3 regions of the Pseudomonas sp. EB271-G4-1 genome follow, and region 1 is predicted to be linked to each of the others. Evidence: riboswitches for the same ligand, from Rfam matches in the RefSeq annotation. Region 1 holds a riboswitch; each other region holds the start of a gene.
The links. A riboswitch is a leader RNA that binds a small molecule or an ion and turns the genes downstream of it on or off. The one in region 1 is predicted to bind cobalamin.

Region 1 (5,906 bases):
TCAAAGTCGTCCACCCGTTGACTGCCGGTGGCCCAAACCGGTCGCACGCCCATCAACGCCATGGCCTGGGCGATATCGTCGCCGCCGGTGCGCATGGTCGCAGTGCCCCAGACCGACAGGCCGAGCTGACGCAAATGATCACCATGGTCTTGCAGGTGACGTTCGAGAATCAGGTTGGCGGACTGGAAACCGATGCGCCACGCGGTGGTGGTGGGCAGGTTGCGTACGTCCACCGAATAGAAGTTGCGCCCGGTGGGCAGCACGTCCAGGCGACCGCGACTCGGCGCGCCACTGGGGCCTGCCGGGACGAACCGGCCGCCGAGGGCGTCGAGCAGGCCACGCATTTCTGCGGGGCCACAGGCATCCAGCCTGGGTGCTACCAGTTCGCGCAAATGCTCGAGGATAGCGTTCACTTCAGTCCAGCAAGCCTCCTTTGGGAGGTTCTCACAGGGGGCATTCAACACCTGTGAAATAAGCTGTGCGGCGAACAGTTCGAGGCGTTCGCGGGTATCGCCCGTGGTGCGCCAGGGTTCACCGCTGACCGACAATAATTCGCCGGGACGCGGTCCGCTCCACGGCTCGGCCAGCGCGCAATCCAGTGGGTCGAAGCCCAGCGCGAACGCCTTGGCCAAGGCCCGCAGCACACTCGATTGCGCGCCACGGCCATCGCCCCGGGGAATGCGCAGCAGCGCCAGCAACGTATCGATGCGCAGCCTTCCGGCCGGTGACTCGCCAAAAACATGCAAGCCATCGCGGATCTGCGACTCTTTCAAGTCGCACAGGTAAGTGTCCAGGCGCGGCAGCCAGATCGCCGCATCCGCATCGCTATCGAGCTGATCGTCCAATTGCAGCTCGCGGTCTATGTGGGTGTCCCGGACCAATTGCAGGATGTCGCGCTGCAGTTCCCGCGCTCGCCGTGGATCGAGCAATTGCGCTTCGTAGTATTCGTCGGCCAGCAACTCGAGATTACGCAGCGGGCCGTAGGTCTCGGCGCGGGTCAGTGGCGGCATCAGGTGGTCGATGATCACCGCTTGCGTGCGGCGCTTGGCCTGGGCGCCTTCACCCGGGTCGTTGACGATGAACGGATAGATGTTCGGCAACGGCCCGAGCAGCGCATCCGGCCAGCAGTGCTCCGACAACCCTACGCCCTTGCCCGGCAGCCATTCCAGGTTGCCGTGCTTGCCCACGTGGATTACGCCGTGGGCGCCGTAGGTATTGCGCAACCAGAAATAGAACGCCAGGTAGCCATGGGGAGGCACCAGGTCCGGGTCGTGATACACCGCACTTGGATCGACCTGGTAACCCCGCGCCGGCTGGATGCCAACGAAGGTCAGGCCAAAGCGCAACCCGGCGATCATCATCCGCCCGCCACGACACATCGGATCACTGTCGGGCTCGCCCCAGCGCTCCAGCACGGCCTGGCGATTGACTTGCGGCAACGCGTTGAACATCAGCAGGTAATCGTCCATGGCCAGGCTTTGCTGGCACGGGCGTTGATCGAGGGTTTCGAGGTCGTTGCTGACACCGCCCAACAATTGCTGGATCAACGCGGTGCCGCTGGCAGGCAGATCGGCTGGCAGCGGATAGCCTTCTTTATGCAGCGCACGCAGGATATTCAAAGCCGCAGCCGGTGTATCGAGCCCGACGCCGTTGCCTATCCGACCATCACGGGTCGGGTAATTTGCCAGAATCAGCGCTATGCGTTTTTCGCCATTGGGCAACCGCGCCAGATCGATCCAGCGCCGCGCCAGTTGCGCGACAAAGTCCATGCGTTCTGGCTGAGCGCGATAGCAGACCACGTCGGACTGACTGCGCTCGCTGCGCCAGGCCAGGTCCTTGAAGCTGATCGGGCGACTGATGATGCGCCCGTCCAGTTCCGGCAGCGCAATGTGCATCGCCAGATCGCGGGGGCCGAGGCCTTGTTCGCTGGCTCGCCAACCCGGTTCATTGTCTTGGGCGCAAATGGCCTGGATCACCGGGATATTGCGGCGAAATGGCCGCAAGTGCGGTGCCTCCGGACTGGATTGGGCGAAACCGGTGGTGTTGAGAATCACCCCCGCCTCGACTTCATCCAGCCAGTCCTCGACCACGGCAAGGCAGCCAGGCTCTTTCAGGCTGGCCAGCGCAATTGGCAACGGGTTAAGCCCCGCCGCCTGCAAGCGCTGACAGAAAACATCAATGAATGCGGTATTCGCCGCTTGCAAATGCGAGCGATAGAACAGCACCGCCGCCACTGGCTGACCGCTCTGCCACTGGGCCCGCCAGTCGCTCAGCGCCGCAGGGCTTTTTTGTGGGTGGTAAATCGCCGTACGCGGCAAGGTGTGCGGCTCGGCCCAGGCGTAGTCGCGATCGAGCCAACGATTGGCCAGGCAACGGAAAAAGTCGAGGGCATTGCCCATGCCACCCTGACGCAGGAATTGCCAAAGCCGGTCGCGATCCCCAGCGCCCACGGTGCTCAGATCACTGAGCTCCGGGTCCGGTCGATCATCGCCCGGCACCAGGATCAGCTGTACACCCCGCTGCGACAACTCCACCAGCCGCTCGACGCCATAGCGCCAATAGGCAATGCCGCCGTGCAGCGAAATCAGGATGACCTTGGCATGGCGCAGGACTTCGTCGACATACAGATCAACTGATGCATGGTTCTGCACCTGCATCGGGTTGGCCAGGCGCACGCTTGGGTAGTCTTCGGGCAACTGCTGCGCCGCTTCGGCAAGCAACGCCAGGCTGGAGTCGCCGCTGCACAGGATAACCAGCTCGGCGGGGGTTTGCCCTAGGTCGGCAATGTTGTCATCCGACACGAATCCGCCGGGCTGGGTCCTGAGCAGGTGCATGGGTTACACGCTGAGCGCGGCGCGCAATTGCGCTTCGAGCGTTGTGGCGTCCAGCGCCTGGCCAATCAACACCAGACGGGTGGTGCGTGCTTCTTCAGCGCTCCACTGGCGGTCGAAATGCTTGTCGAATCGGGTGCCCACGCCCTGGATCAGCAGGCGCATCGGTTTGTTCGGGACCGCGGCGAAACCTTTGACGCGCAGGATGCCGTGCTGCACCACCAGTTGGGTCAGCGCATCCATCAGCAGGCTTTCGTCGGATGCCGGCAGTTCGATGGAGATCGAATCGAAGGCATCGTGGTCGTGATCGTCTTCGCCTTCATGGTGGTGATCGTGATGGCTGTGACGGCTGTCGATGTGTTCTTCGGACCCGGCACCGAGGCCGATCAGCACGTCCAGCGGCAGGCGCCCGCTACTGGCTTCGATGACTTTCACCGCTGGCGGCAGTTCCTCGGCGACTTCCAGGCGTACGCGTGCCAGGTCTTCAGGGCTGATCAGGTCGGCCTTGTTGAGGATCACCAGGTCGGCGCTGGCCAACTGGTCGGCGAACAGCTCGTGCAAAGGCGATTCGTGATCCAGGTTCGGGTCGAGTTTGCGCATGGCGTCGACTTGATCCGGGAACGCGGCGAACGTGCCAGCCGCGACGGCCGGGCTATCGACCACGGTGATCACCGCGTCAACGGTGCAGGCACTGCGAATTTCCGGCCACTGGAAGGCCTGGACCAAAGGTTTTGGCAGGGCCAGGCCGGACGTTTCGATCAGGATGTGGTCTAGGTCGCCACGACGGGCCACCAGTTCGCGCATCACCGGGAAGAACTCTTCCTGTACGGTGCAGCACAGGCAGCCGTTGGCCAGTTCGTAGACACGGCCGTTGGCCTCTTCTTCGGTGCAACCGATAGAGCACTGCTTGAGGATTTCGCCGTCAATGCCCAGCTCGCCGAACTCGTTGACGATCACCGCGATGCGGCGGCCCTGGGCGTTGTCGAGCATGTGCCGCAGTAAGGTGGTTTTGCCCGAGCCGAGGAAGCCGGTGACGATGGTGACGGGGAGTTTGGCCAGTGTTTTCATCGGATGCCCTTTGGCAAGGTGGCGGGCATACGGGACGAGAACCGGCAACGCACACGCGCGCAGGAAGCGTTCGCCACCGGATCACCCCGCCCGGTTGTAGTGAGAATCTGTATCGAGGCAGGTCTCCTGGCTGACGGCTGGCCAGTCGTTGGACTGGCGGTTGCTGCGCCTTCCCGCGCGCGCCATGGCTGGCGCATGCAGTGGCATGGCAGAAACTGAACCGTTCACAGTTGCGGGGGCAGCCGCGGCATTGACCGCGTTCCCTTCTTAGCTTCGACAAACGCCGAAGAACCTCGAAAGCGCAAGGCTACGCATGGTATCGGGGCGGGTCAATGTTCACATGATTCCTGCGGTGCGCCCTTCGCGAGCAAGCCCGCTCCCACACTTGAGGGTCTGCCCTGAAGGAACTCGGTCAAATGTGGGAGCGGGCTTGCTCGCGAAGGGAACGACTCGATGTTCAAGTGAGAACCCTTGCCAATTGACGCCCGCCCCCCGCCCATGCTCTCCTACGCATCTTGTTACGGGTGCCCTTCACAGGGTGAAACGGGAAACCGGTGAATCATGTGCTTTACTTCAGGCCATGTCAGTCCGGTGCTGCCCCCGCAACGGTAAGCGAGTGAAGCGTCAGATCCACTGTGCCAATGCGGCATGGGAAGGTGACGCTGGAAGGTTCAGGCTAACGCCTGCGCCCCTCGTGAGCCCGGAGACCGGCCCGCAACACAAAGTGACCATCACCATCACTTCAATCAACAAACCCGCGGTGGGCGGGCGCTGTTCGGACTTCTGCGCGCTCGGTCGTGCGGAGTTCTGCTTGCGCTCTTATTCCCCGCTGACCGAACAGAGGGAAGCGCCATGTCGATTATCAGCAGCACCGGCCACAGCAATGCCGCCAGCAGCACCACTACCCTGTCCCAACGCCTGACCGCGGCGATTTTTGCGTCAATCCTCGGCGCCAGCCTGGTGTATTTCGCCGGTTTCTCGCACATCGAAGCAGTGCACAACGCCGCACACGATACGCGCCACAGTTCCGCGTTCCCGTGCCATTGAGACCTGTCGACATGATCAAGCGTATTGCGCAAACCGCAGGTTTCACCGGGTTGCTGGCCGCCCTGCTGCTGACCCTGCTGCAAAGCTTGTGGGTTTCACCGCTGATTTTGCAGGCCGAAACCTACGAACAATCAGGACCAGCAGCGGTTGAAGTTCATGAACACGCCGCTGGTGTAGCCGCACATACCCACGATGCCGAAGCCTGGGAACCGGAAGACGGCTGGCAGCGCGTGCTGTCGACCACTGGCGGTAACCTGGTAGTGGCGGTTGGTTTCGCCCTGATGCTCGCTGGTCTCTACACCCTGCGCGCGCCGACCAAAACCTCCCAGGGCCTGCTCTGGGGCTTGGCTGGCTACGCGACATTTGTGCTGGCGCCGACGCTTGGCCTGCCACCTGAGTTGCCGGGCACCGCGGCTGCCGATCTGGCGCAACGCCAACTCTGGTGGATCGGCACCGCCGCCTCCACCGCTGTCGGTATCGCCCTGATCGTGTTCAGCCGTCACTGGCTGATGAAAGTCCTTGGCGTGGCGATCCTTGCGGTGCCTCATGTGATTGGCGCTCCGCAACCGCAAGTGCACTCGATGCTCGCTCCAGAGGCACTGGAAACTCAGTTCAAGATCGCTTCGCAGCTGACCAACATGGCGTTCTGGCTGGCCCTGGGCCTGATCAGTGCCTGGTTGTTCCGCCGCAAAAGCGATGGTCAATACCCCGCATGACAGGCCTCAGCGCAGCGCCGACCCTGGTGGTCGGCCTGGGCTGCCAGCGTGGCTGCCCCGTCAGCACGTTGCGGGCACTGCTTGACCAGGCACTGCAGGCGCACCAGATCGAACTGCATCGGATCAAGGCCCTGGCCAGCATCGACTTGAAGCGCGACGAACCGGCGCTGAACGAACTGGCCGAACAGCTTGGGTTACAGATGATGTATTTCAGCAGTGAACAACTGGCGAGCTATCAACCCCG
Region 2 (5,906 bases), on a different contig from region 1:
GGGGTCATTCACATCTATGCAGCAAACTCGCCTGGCTCAACAAGCACGGCCGCCGTTCATCAGTACCAAATTGGAGCGATACAATGGATTGAACTGGCTTTAGGTCTATCGTTGAACCTAAGAACCAGGTTGTTCACCAGACTTTCCAACGGCAAAAGGGGTATGAGTCGCCAGTTTTGAGCGATAGTGCTATGCGCAGAATACTTGACTACTTTTTTACTGGCCTGATTTGGGCCGGTTTGAGTTCTACCGTTTCTGGTAATCAGGCAGACAGCCCCAATCGCTCATTGCAACCTGTCGTCAGTATTGATCTTCCTCGGTTCATGGGCATCTGGTACGAGATCGCCCGAACCCCCAATCAGTTTCAGAAAAAGTGCGCGGGCTTCACCCGCACCGATTTTCACCTGCAAGCCGACGGTACCGTGCAAGCGCTCTACCGCTGTCGATTGCGCAATGGCCAACCCTATCTTTTTATCGCCACTGGTCATCAAGTGGGTGATACCCACTCTCCAAAGCTTAAAGTGCGTTTCGCGCCAGAATGGCTGTCGTTCCTTCCGGCAGTGTGGGGGGACTACTGGATTGTAGATATTGACAACCAATATCAACTGGCCGCCGTCAGTGAGCCGACTCGCAAATATTTGTGGATTTTGTCTCGAACAACTCACGTAGCCCCTCAAGCTTACGCAGCCCTATTGAAACGACTGAGAAACAAAGGTTTTACGGTAGAGCGGCTGCTGATGACACAGCAATAGGGTGTATGTTACGTTATAACAACATAGAAACTGTCGATTGCTAACCGACAGCGTGACCCACCCCCTGCCTGCGACTTTCGATGACAAACCTTGTTCAAATCCCGCCCATCACCCGCCTGGGCCAACGCCTGACGTCCATCGATGCCCTCAGGGGCCTGGTGATTATTTTCATGCTGCTGGACCATGTGCGCGAGACGTTCTTCCTGCACCGCCAGGTCACCGACCCGATGCTCGTCGACAGCACGGAGCCAACGTTGTTTTTCAGCCGCACCCTCGCACATTTGTGTGCGCCGGTGTTCGTTCTGCTCACTGGACTGTCGGCATTCCTGTACGGTGAGAAGCACCAGGGCACGCCGTCGATGTTCCTGTTCAAGCGTGGCCTGTTCCTGGTTGTGCTGGAGTTCACCCTGGTGAATTTCGCCTGGACCTTTCAGTTCCCGCCTGCTGTGATCTACCTGCAGGTGATCTGGGCGATTGGTGTCAGCATGATTGCTCTCTCTGTATTGGCCTGGCTACCTCGGCCAATATTGTGTGTCCTGGGCCTGGCCATAGTCGGTTTGCACAACCTGCTCGATCCCCTGCACTTCCCGCCCGGATCGGCGCTGCACCTGCCTTGGGCGATTTTGCATGATCGCGGCTGGATCGAATTCTCCGACCACTTGCGCCTGCGCACCTCCTACCCCGTGCTGCCGTGGATCGGCGTCATCGCCCTGGGTTACTGCATCGGTCCGTGGTTCGCGCGCTCTACCTCGTTCGCAATGCGTCAGCGTTATCTGTTGCTGACAGGTGCCTGTGCATTGATCGGTTTCATCGCCCTGCGCCTGGTCAACGGTTATGGCGAAGCGCAGTGGGTGGTTCATGAAAGCACGACAGAAACCCTCATGAGTTTCTTCAACATCACCAAGTACCCCCCTTCCCTGCTGTTCCTGTGCCTGACACTGGGCGTGGGGCTTTTACTGCTGCTTGGCTTCGAGCGGGCCCGGCAGCGCCAATGGATCAGCATCCTGGCGGTATTTGGCGCGGCACCGATGTTTTTCTACCTGCTCCATCTGTATGTGCTGAAAATGCTTTATCTGCTCAGCGCGGCATTTTTCGGCCTGAACCAGGGCGACTACTTCGGCTTCCACGGCATAGGTACCGTATGGCTGATCGCCGTGCTCCTGGCGGCAACGCTGTATCCACCGGTGCGCTGGTTCGCCGCATTGAAGGCGCGTCGTCGCGATATCGCCTGGCTCAAATACTTCTGATCAGGCGATGGGTTCGCCTCGGGCGGCATGATCGACTACCATGCCGCCGCCGGTTCCCAAACGGGATTAATAGGGAATCCGTGATGCTGCCAACGCATCAAACGGAACTGCCCCCGCAACTGTAGGTGCCGAGCCTGCTCCTGAACTGCCACTGGGATCGATTCCCGGGAAGGCTGGAGCACGCCATGACGCATCAGTCAGGAGACCTGCCGGCCAAGCAACAAATCACTAACCGGCGGGGTGTCCGGGAAGGACATCTGCGCGCGCGTCACTCAGGTGATGGGCCTTGCACTGCTGTTTTCGGCAGCGCTCGATGATGTGTTTTCCAGACCTTGCACCCTGGCTGCGTGTACGGTTCAAATGGAGATTGCATCATGCTGTTGCCGCGCTTTTTCGCCCTCGTCACCGGCCTGGGACTTTCTGCCCTCGCCTGTGCCTCCCCTACTCATTACCCGCTGACGATCGAGAACTGCGGCAGCACACTGACGTTCACGCACGCCCCTGTCCGGGCGGTGACTATCGGCCAGGCCGGCACCGAAATGCTCTTCGCCCTGGGACTCGGTGACAAACTGGTCGGCACTTCGCTGTGGTTCAATGATGTGCTGGGCAAATACAAGGGGCAAAACGACAGGATCGAACGCCTGGCCGATAACGAGCCGAGTTTCGAGTCGGTCATCGGCAAGCGCCCGGAACTGGTCGCTGTCGAACTTGAGTGGATGGTCGGCCCGCAAGGCGCAGTCGCTACCCGCGAGCAGTTTCACGAACTGCAGATTCCAACCTATCTCATGCCCTCGGACTGCGAATCCAAGGACAACCTGGTGGGGGCCGACGGCACCCGCCTGCAGCCGTTTCGCATTGACAGTCTCTACAAGAGCATTACCCAGCTGGCCGAGATTTTTGATGTCCAGGCGCGCGGGCAGCAACTGAACGCGCAACTGCAGGCCAGCCTGGCCAAGTCCATTGCCGCGGTGCAAGGCAAAGACCTCACGCACACCAGCGCGCTGGTCTGGTTTTCCAGTGCCAGCCTGGACATCGATCCCTATGTCGCCGGGCACAAGGGCATCCCCGACTTCATGCTGGGCACCTTGGGCGTGCGCAATGTGGTGCAGTCCGACGAAGAGTGGCCAACCGTTGGCTGGGAAACCATCGCCAAGGCCAACCCGACATTCCTGGTCATCGCCCGCATGGATCGCCGGCGTTTCCCGGCTGACGACTATCAACGGAAACTGCAATTCCTGCGCAGCGATCCCGTGACCCGCAACATGGACGCGGTGAAAAACAACCGCATCATTATCCTCGACGCCATGGCCATGCAGGCCAGCTTGAGAATGTTCGACGGTCTCGAATCGCTGGCAACGGCCATCAACCGCTACGACCTGCCAAAATGACCGCAACGCTGATTCGCACTCTGCTTGCACTGGTGATGCTGCTCGTGGCCGTGATCGCCGGCGTGGCCATCGGTGAAACCCGCATCGAACCCGGCGTGGTGTTCCAGGTGTTGGCCAATAAAATGTGGATGGCCGGGTATGTCCTCGATCCTATCGATGAGGGCATCGTCTGGAACTACCGCCTGACTCGCGCGTTGGTGGCGGCGGCTTGCGGGGCGGGCCTGGCGACCTGCGGGGTGATCCTGCAATCGTTGCTGCGCAACCCGTTGGCCGATCCCTACCTGCTTGGCATTTCCGCGGGGGCCTCGACGGGTGCGGTGCTGGTGGCGTTGCTGGGCCTGGGTGCCGGAGCAATTTCGATGTCGGCCGGGGCGTTTGCCGGCGCCGTCGCCGCCTTCACCGTCGTGGTATTGCTGGGCCGTGCCAGCGGTTCGCCCGGCAGTACCGGCCAGATCATCCTGGCGGGCATTGCCGGTTCACAACTGTTCAATGCGCTCACCGCGTTCCTGATCACCAAGTCGGCCAGTTCCGAACAGGCTCGCGGCATCATGTTCTGGCTACTGGGCAATCTCAGTGGCGTGCGCTGGCCCTCCGTGTGGCTGGCTGTACCGGTTGCGGTGGCCGGCCTGGCGGTTTGCCTGTGGCACCGGCGGGCACTGGATGCCTTCACCTTTGGCGCCGACTCCGCGGCCTCACTCGGCATTGCGGTTCGTCCCGTGCAATTTCTGTTGATCAGTTGCGCCGCCCTGGTGACGGCGGTGATGGTGTCGATTGTCGGCTCTATCGGTTTCGTTGGACTGGTCATTCCCCACGCCGCAAGGCTGTTGCTGGGCACTCGGCATACCCGCCTGTTGCCGGCGAGTGCGCTGGGCGGTGCGGTGTTTCTGGTGGCCGCCGATGTGCTGTCGCGAACCTTGATCAAGGGCCAGGTAATTCCGGTCGGCGTGATTACGGCATTGGTCGGCGCGCCGGTGTTTGCGCTGATCCTGGTCGGTCGGAGGAATGCCCGATGAATGCGCTTGCGCCGGTTACCGACGAAACCGTGCTGAGTTGTTCCAGCCTCGGATTGCATATCCGCGAAGTTGAACTTCTGCACCAGATTCACCTGGACATTCGTCGTGGCGAAACCCTGGGCCTTGTCGGGCCCAACGGCTCTGGAAAATCCACCCTGCTCAAACTGCTGGCCGGCGTGCGTGGGCCCAGCCGGGGAGCGGTCCATCTCAACGGCCAAGACCTCAAGGCCCTGTCCCGGCGAACCATCGCCCAAACCCTGGCGGTGGTTGAGCAGCAGGCCGACACCCTGGATGCGATCAGTGTGTTCGATGCCGTGGCCCTGGGCCGAACGCCGTGGTTGTCGGCCTTGAGTCCATGGTCGAAGGCGGACGAAGACATCGTCCATCAAGCCTTGCGCGACGTCGATGCGACGCATCTTTGCAGGCGCACGTGGCGTAGCCTCTCTGGCGGCGAGCGTCAGCGCGTGCATATCGCTCGCGCCCTGGCCCAGCGCCCGCAGATCCTGTTGCTGGACGAACCGACCAACCACCTGGATATCCAGCACCAGATGGCGATTCTGCACGTTGTTCACGCATTGCCCGTGACCACCGTGATTGCCCTGCACGACCTCAACCAGGCACTCACCTGCGATCGTCTGGCGGTGCTGGAAAAAGGGCGCTTGGTGGCCCTTGGCAAGCCGCTCGAGGTGTTGACCCCGCGACGCCTGCTGGAGACTTTCGGGGTGCACGCGCACTACCTCATTGACCCCTTCGACGGCACGCACATCCTGCGCTTGCGCTCATCCTGATTTGTTTGTGGACACCCCGGAATGCATACCCGATCAGCCATTCTCTTCGCCCTGGCAAGCCCTCTCGCACTCGCCGATTCAGTTCAATCGCAAGCCAAGGGATTTATCCAGGACAGCGCCTGGAGCGTGCTCAATCGCACGGTTTACGACCATCGCGAGTACCTCAATGGCGCCCGCAATGGCGCTGCGCGTAATGCCTACAAACCGCGTGATGAGCGTAATGGCTACGCCGAAGAATGGGCCTACGGGCTGATGGCGACGGTGCAATCGGGCTTCACCCAGGGCTTGATCGGGGTGGGCATGGATGCCCATGCCTACCTCGGGGCACAACTCGACAGCGGCGGTGGCCGCGCAGGGAAAGCGCGATTGCTCGGTCTCGACAACCAGGGACATCCCAAGGATGCGTTCAGCCGCGGCGGTGCGGCACTCAAACTGCGCCGGTCATCGACCGTGCTGAGCTATGGCGAACAGCGCGTGAAAACGCCGGTATTCAGTTCGTCCGATAGCCGTCTGCTCCCGGAGACCGCCACCGGGGTGTTTCTCACAAGCAACGAGTTCGAGGCGCTGACGCTGGTAGCTGGTCATTTCAGCGAAAGTACCGATCGGAACGCCAGCAGCCATGACCAGGGCTTTGTGGTCAACTACTCCAACGCCGTGAAAGGCAATGCCTTCGATCTCGCGGGCGTGGTCTTCACACCGGCAAAGAAGCTGACCGTCA
Region 3 (5,906 bases), on a different contig from region 1:
AGCAACTTGAGCAACTTGCGCTCAGCCAGGACAAAACCCAGGCGCACGCCGGCCAGGCCGAAAAACTTGCCAAAGGAGCGCAGCACGATCAAGCCTACCTGATGGGCAAACGGCGCCACACTCAGGTGCGGCGTGTTGTCCATGAAGGCCTCGTCCACCACCAGCCAGCCACCGCGCGGGGCCAGGCGCGAATGCCAGTCGAGCAGCCGGGCGGGCGTCAGGTTCAGCCCGGTTGGATTATTCGGGTTGACCACCACCAGCACGTCGAGGCTATCGACGAAGAAGTCGACCTCCTGCTCCAGCACTTCGCGCACGATGTAGCCATTGCGCCGCCACGCCTCGGCATGTTCGGCATAACAGGGTGACAGTACGCCGACCTTGCCCGCCCGCCGCAAACGCGGCAGCAACTGGATGGCCATCTGCGAACCGGCGACCGGCAACGCTTGCAAGGTGCCGTAGTAGTCGCAGGCCGCCTGCTCCAGACCGTCATTGGTTTCCGGCAATCGCGCCCAGGCCCGTTGCGGGATGTCCGGCACTGGAAACGGCCAGGGGGCCAGGCCGCTGGACAGGTCAAGCCAATCGGCTTCATCGATGCCGTAATCGTGCGCCGCCTTGCGCAGTCGTCCGCCGTGCTCAAGCATAAAATTCAGACCCCACGCACAGAATCAGCAGCCACAACCATACCCCACGCTGCACCAGTTGCCAGCCGCGGTCGATGGCGTCGGCATCCGCCGGCACGCCCTCGCCCAGCGCCGGGCGCTGATGCAGTTCACCGTGATAAATCGCCGGCCCGCCCAGCTCGACGCCTAACGCACCGGCCCCCGCCGCCATCACCGGACCGGCATTCGGGCTGTCCCAGGTTGGCCCCTGGGTACGCCAGCATTTCAACGCCAGTCGGGTCTTGCCCAGCAGTGCATAGGTCAGCGCCACCAGGCGCGCCGGAATGTAATTGAGCACGTCGTCGATCTTGGCCGCCGCCCAGCCGAAACGCTCGAAGCGTTCGTTGCGATAGCCCCACATCGCGTCCAGGGTGTTGCTCAAACGGTAGAGCACCACGCCGGGCGCACCGGCCACGGCAAACCAGAACAGCGCGGCGAACACCGCGTCGCTGCCGTTTTCCAGCACCGATTCGGTGGCGGCACGGGCCACGGCGGTTTCATCCAGATCACTGGTTTTGCGGCTGACCAGATAACTCACGCGTTGGCGCGCTTCTTCAAGGTCACCGCTGCGCAAGGCCTTGGCCACCGGCGTGACGTGCTCGCCGAGGCTGCGCATGCCCAGGGCGCAATAGAGCGCGAGAATCTCGACGATCCAGCCGACGTACGGCGCCCATGAGAGCGCCGTGGCCAACAGGGTCAGCGGCACTACGGCGATCACCCACGCGGTGACCCCATGGCTGCGCCAGCCGCGACCGCCACCATTGAAACGTTGCTCGATGCGCTCGGCGAAACGGCCAAACGCCACCAGCGGATGCCAGCGCTTGGGCTCACCCAGCAGCGCATCCAGCGCTACCGCGGCGACACTCAACAACGCCACACTCATTGACTCACTCCCCAATAATTTTCGTACAGCAGCTCACTCAACGGACGCGCCTGCGCCCAGCCTTCGAGCACCAGCATTGGCGCCGGATAGAAGGCCTTGACCGGTCCCAGGCAGAGAATGGCCAGGGGCTTGGCACCAGGCGGCAGGCCCAGCAGGTCCGCCAAGGCTTGCGGTTCGAACAGCGAGACCCAGCCCATGCCCAGCCCTTCGGCGCGGGACGCCAGCCAGAGGTTCTGGATGGCGCAAGACAACGAGGCCAGGTCCATTTCCGGCAGGGTGCGACGACCGAAGATGTGCCGTTCGCGATCGTCCATCAACGCGGCGACCAGCACTTCGGCGCAATCGTTGATGCCCTCGACCTTGAGGTGCATGAATTCGTCGGTGCGCTCACCCAGGGCCTCGGCGGTGCGGATACGTTCTTGCTCCACCAGCTGTTGGATCTGGCCACGCAAGGCTCGATCGCTGATGCGGATGAACCGCCAGGGCTGCATCAGGCCGACACTTGGGGCCTGATGCGCGGCTTCGAGCAGGCGTCGCAGCAGCTCGGGCTCGACCGTGCCGCCGGCGAAGTGACGCATGTCGCGGCGTTCACCGATGGCGCGGTAGACCGCGTCGCGTTCGGCCTGGCTGAAGGCGTTGTCAGTCATGGCTCTTCGCGAGCAGGCTCGCTCCCACATTTGATATGCGTTCCCCTGTGGGAGCGAGCCTGCTCGCGAAGGCGTCCGTCCAGTCAGGCGCAAACAAAGCGGCAATCGCTGATGGATTGGACGGGAAATAAAAGTGCACGTAAGAGGCCGTCATCCGCCCCTCACGATAAACCGCTTCGGCCCCACGCCCGCCGTTAGGACTCAGGCCACGGGCAATCGGAACAAGCTCGGTCGTGGTCAACGAATGGTGATAGGTATGCCCGCGCAAAGAACCTTCCGGCAGCTCAACCGCTTGCAGAGCCAATGCAGCAAGGCGCTTTTGCATCACCGCGTCGCCCTTCAACAAGCCGACCAGCTCGGCACGAGTGCCCTCGACATCGGTCAGCGAATCGAGCAAATAAAGCATGCCGCCGCATTCGGCCAGCAAGGGTTTGCCTGCCGCGTGGTGGGCGCGGATGGCGCTGAGCATGGCAGTGTTCTGCGCCAATGCCACGTGGTGCAATTCCGGATAGCCACCCGGCAGGTACAGGCTGTCGGCCTCTGGCAAACCTGCATCACGGATCGGCGAGAAAAACCGCAGCTCGGCGCCCATCGCCCGCAGCACATCGAGACTGGCGCCATAGGTAAAGGCAAACGCTTCGTCACGGGCCACGGCGATGCGCACGCCAGCCAGCAAGGGCTCGACTGTCACCACATCGGGCGCGGCGAATTCCACCGCCGGCGGCAGTTCGACTTCGCAACTGCCGGCCAGGGCCTCGGCCGCCGCATCGAGGCGCACATCCAGGTCATTCAACTCGCTGGCCTGCACCAGGCCAAGGTGTCGACTCGGCAATTCGATCCCGGTCTCCCGTGACAAGGCGCCATACCAGCGCAGGCCTTCGGTCAGGCTGCCTTCGAGCAGTTGCGCGTGGCGCAGGGTGCCCACGCGGTTGGCCAGCACGCCGGCAAACGGCAAGTCCGGCTGATAACGCGCCAGGCCCAGGGCCAGTGCGCCGAAGGTCTGGGCCATGGCGGTGCCGTCGATCACAGCGAGCACCGGCACGCCGAAATGCCGCGCCAGGTCAGCGCTGGACGGCGTACCGTCGAACAGCCCCATGACACCCTCGATCAGGATCAGGTCAGCGTCGCCGGCGGCCTCCCACAACAGGCGGCGACTGTCCTGCTCGCCGACCATCCACATGTCCAGTTGATACACCGGCGCACCGCTGGCGCGTTCGAGGATCATCGGATCGAGAAAGTCCGGGCCGCACTTGAACACGCGAACCTTACGGCCCTGGTTACGATGCAACCGGGCCAGCGCAGCGGTCACGGTCGTCTTGCCCTGGCCGGACGCCGGCGCAGCAATCAGCACCGCCGGGCAACGTCGAGGCTGGTTCACAGCTCCACGCCTTTTTGCGCCTTGATACCGGCCTGGAAGGCGTGCTTGATCATGCCCATTTCAGTGACGGTATCCGCCAGTTCAACCATCTCCGGCTTGGCGCCGCGACCAGTAACCACCACGTGCTGCATAGGCGGACGCGCCTGCAAATCGCTGAGCACCTGATCGAGATCGAGGTAGCCGTGCTTGAGGGCGATGTTCAGTTCGTCCAGCACCACCAGGCCGATGGACGAGTCGCGCAGCAGTTGCTGCGACACCGCCCAGGCCGCTTCGGCAGCCGCGATGTCGCGCTGGCGATCCTGTGTTTCCCAGGTGAAGCCCTCGCCCATCACATGAAAACGCACCTGCTCGGGAAAGCGCCGGAAGAACAGCTCTTCACCGGTGCTGTTACGCCCCTTGATGAACTGCACCACGCCGCACTGCATGCCATGACCCATGGCACGCGCCAGCATGCCGAACGCCGAACTGCTCTTGCCTTTGCCATTGCCGGTCAGCACCAGCAGCAGGCCACATTCGTTTGGGGAATTGGCGATGCGTTCGTCGATGACGGCCTTTTTGCGCAGCATGCGCGCCAGGTGACGTTCGTCACGATCAGGATTGTCAGACATGGGGGAGCTCTCCGTTGAGGCAGGATTAACGGCGGGCAGGCACAAGAATAGACGGCAAGAAGCCTGGCATCGCCCACCGTGATGCCGCTTGGATGGATCAGGCCGGTCTCCGGGCTCATGAGCGGCGTGACGCCTCGCTGCGCGCCTTCCCGCATCGATGGATCGACGCAGTGGCTTCAAGCGCAGTTTTCACTCATTTACCGTTGCGGGGGCAGCGCCGGGATCGCAGGGCTTCATCGACTGAAGCGCTCACTCACCGGCTTCCCTGTTTCACTCTGTCGACCCAAGCCACAGAGCACCTGAAACAAGCGGCGAAGGTTAGAGGGTTGGGGGTGGAGCGTCAATTGAAGACAGGGTGCCGGAACGAATAACTGCCAACCATTCATAAAATGACGTCAATCTTGTGTCACACTCACTTCAGTGATATCAATTTGCCACAATCTCACAACACAATAATAAGGTGAGCCCTATGCAAGGCATGATCATCAGTAATCCGAAGCTGGAATTCCTGCGTCCGGTGCTGGAGCGCTGGTTCGACTGTATCGATCGTTATAACGCCGTTCGCGGCGACAACGAGACACCCTACTGGCTCGATGAAAAAGCCAACCTCGGCCTGCTTTCTGCCGCGGCATGGATGGCTGAGATGGTCACACTGCAACAATCGCCCACGCGCAAACAGACCGAAGAAGGCGAACGCAACGGCCGCGCCGACCTGTTTATCGCCACCACCGAAGATCGCGCCTGGCTGCAGGCCACGCAGCGCTGGCCACGCGTTAACAGCCTGAACCTGACCCAGGCCTTGCTGGACATCACCAGTGACGCGAAAAAAATCAGCTACGCCAGCGACCTGAGAATCGGCTGCCTGTTCGTCGCTCCCCACAAGAGCCAGCAAGGCGCCACCCCGGAGGAACTCCAGGACATGGTCGATGACCTGCAAAAGGAGCATTGCTGCGCCGTGGCCTGGTATTTCCCCTATGCCTATCGCAAATTGCGCAATGAAGCCGGTCACTATCACCCAGGCATTGCCGTGTTGCTCAAGGAAGCTCGCGGCTAAAGGTTGAACCATCGGGCTTTGCCGCTTCTCTATGATTTAAGTCACTGCATTCATAGGGAAGGTCAGCAATGCGCACATCCGAGCTGGTTTTCGTCATCGCATTAGCGGGAGGGCTCGTCGCCTGTGGCGAAACCGCCCGCTTGCAAGTCACCGACGGCATCGGGCCGTCCCCCAAGCTACCGGAACCGAACAAGACGCTGTTCCCGACAATGAACATCGCCCCGGCCATTGGCTGGGCGGACGGCGCAAAACCCGTCGCGGCCAGCGGTACTCATGTCGGCGCATTTGCCGAGAACCTCGATCATCCACGCTGGCTTTATGTGCTGCCCAATGGCGACGTGCTGGTTGCCGAAACCAATGCCCCGCCCAAACCCGATGACAACAAAGGCATCAAGGGCTGGATCACCAAGAAAGTCATGGGGCGCGCCGGTGCCGGCGTGCCGAGCCCGAACCGCATCACCCTGCTGCGAGATGGCAACCACGATGGCGTTGCCGAAACCCGCACGGTATTCCTGGAAAACCTCAACTCGCCCTTCGGCATGACCCTGGTCGGCAATGACCTGTACGTGGCCGACACCGACCGGCTGTTGCGCTTCCATTATGAGAACGGCAACACGGCAATCCAGAACAAACCGATCAAGGTCGTCGACTTGCCAGGGGGCACCCTGAATCACCAC

Region 2: another riboswitch for cobalamin. It lies ahead of AC3WWR_RS27450 (ABC transporter substrate-binding protein); the one in region 1 lies ahead of cobW (cobalamin biosynthesis protein CobW).
Region 3: another riboswitch for cobalamin. It lies ahead of cobO (cob(I)yrinic acid a,c-diamide adenosyltransferase); the one in region 1 lies ahead of cobW (cobalamin biosynthesis protein CobW).

What each region holds. Positions count from the first base shown of each region.
Region 1 covers NZ_JBYTEO010000064.1:1,895-7,800, reverse strand. Annotated here, with positions in the region: gene cobN (cobaltochelatase subunit CobN) at 1-2,834, opposite strand, end outside; gene cobW (cobalamin biosynthesis protein CobW) at 2,838-3,899, opposite strand; cobalamin riboswitch at 3,999-4,210, opposite strand; cobalamin riboswitch at 4,405-4,629, shown strand; gene AC3WWR_RS25180 (CbtB domain-containing protein) at 4,752-4,946, shown strand; gene AC3WWR_RS25175 (CbtA family protein) at 4,958-5,662, shown strand; gene AC3WWR_RS25170 (cobalamin biosynthesis protein) at 5,659-5,906, shown strand, end outside.
Region 2 covers NZ_JBYTEO010000082.1:2,993-8,898, forward strand. Annotated here, with positions in the region: gene AC3WWR_RS27440 (lipocalin family protein) at 192-752, shown strand; gene AC3WWR_RS27445 (acetyltransferase domain-containing protein) at 833-1,999, shown strand; cobalamin riboswitch at 2,033-2,227, shown strand; gene AC3WWR_RS27450 (ABC transporter substrate-binding protein) at 2,374-3,387, shown strand; gene AC3WWR_RS27455 (FecCD family ABC transporter permease) at 3,384-4,400, shown strand; gene AC3WWR_RS27460 (ABC transporter ATP-binding protein) at 4,397-5,188, shown strand; gene AC3WWR_RS27465 (OprD family porin) at 5,210-5,906, shown strand, end outside.
Region 3 covers NZ_JBYTEO010000094.1:13,053-18,958, forward strand. Annotated here, with positions in the region: gene cobD (threonine-phosphate decarboxylase CobD) at 1-641, opposite strand, end outside; gene cbiB (adenosylcobinamide-phosphate synthase CbiB) at 634-1,542, opposite strand; gene bluB (5,6-dimethylbenzimidazole synthase) at 1,539-2,189, opposite strand; gene AC3WWR_RS28890 (cobyrinic acid a,c-diamide synthase CobB) at 2,182-3,567, opposite strand; gene cobO (cob(I)yrinic acid a,c-diamide adenosyltransferase) at 3,564-4,175, opposite strand; cobalamin riboswitch at 4,259-4,493, opposite strand; gene AC3WWR_RS28900 (hypothetical protein) at 4,645-5,229, shown strand; gene AC3WWR_RS28905 (PQQ-dependent sugar dehydrogenase) at 5,298-5,906, shown strand, end outside.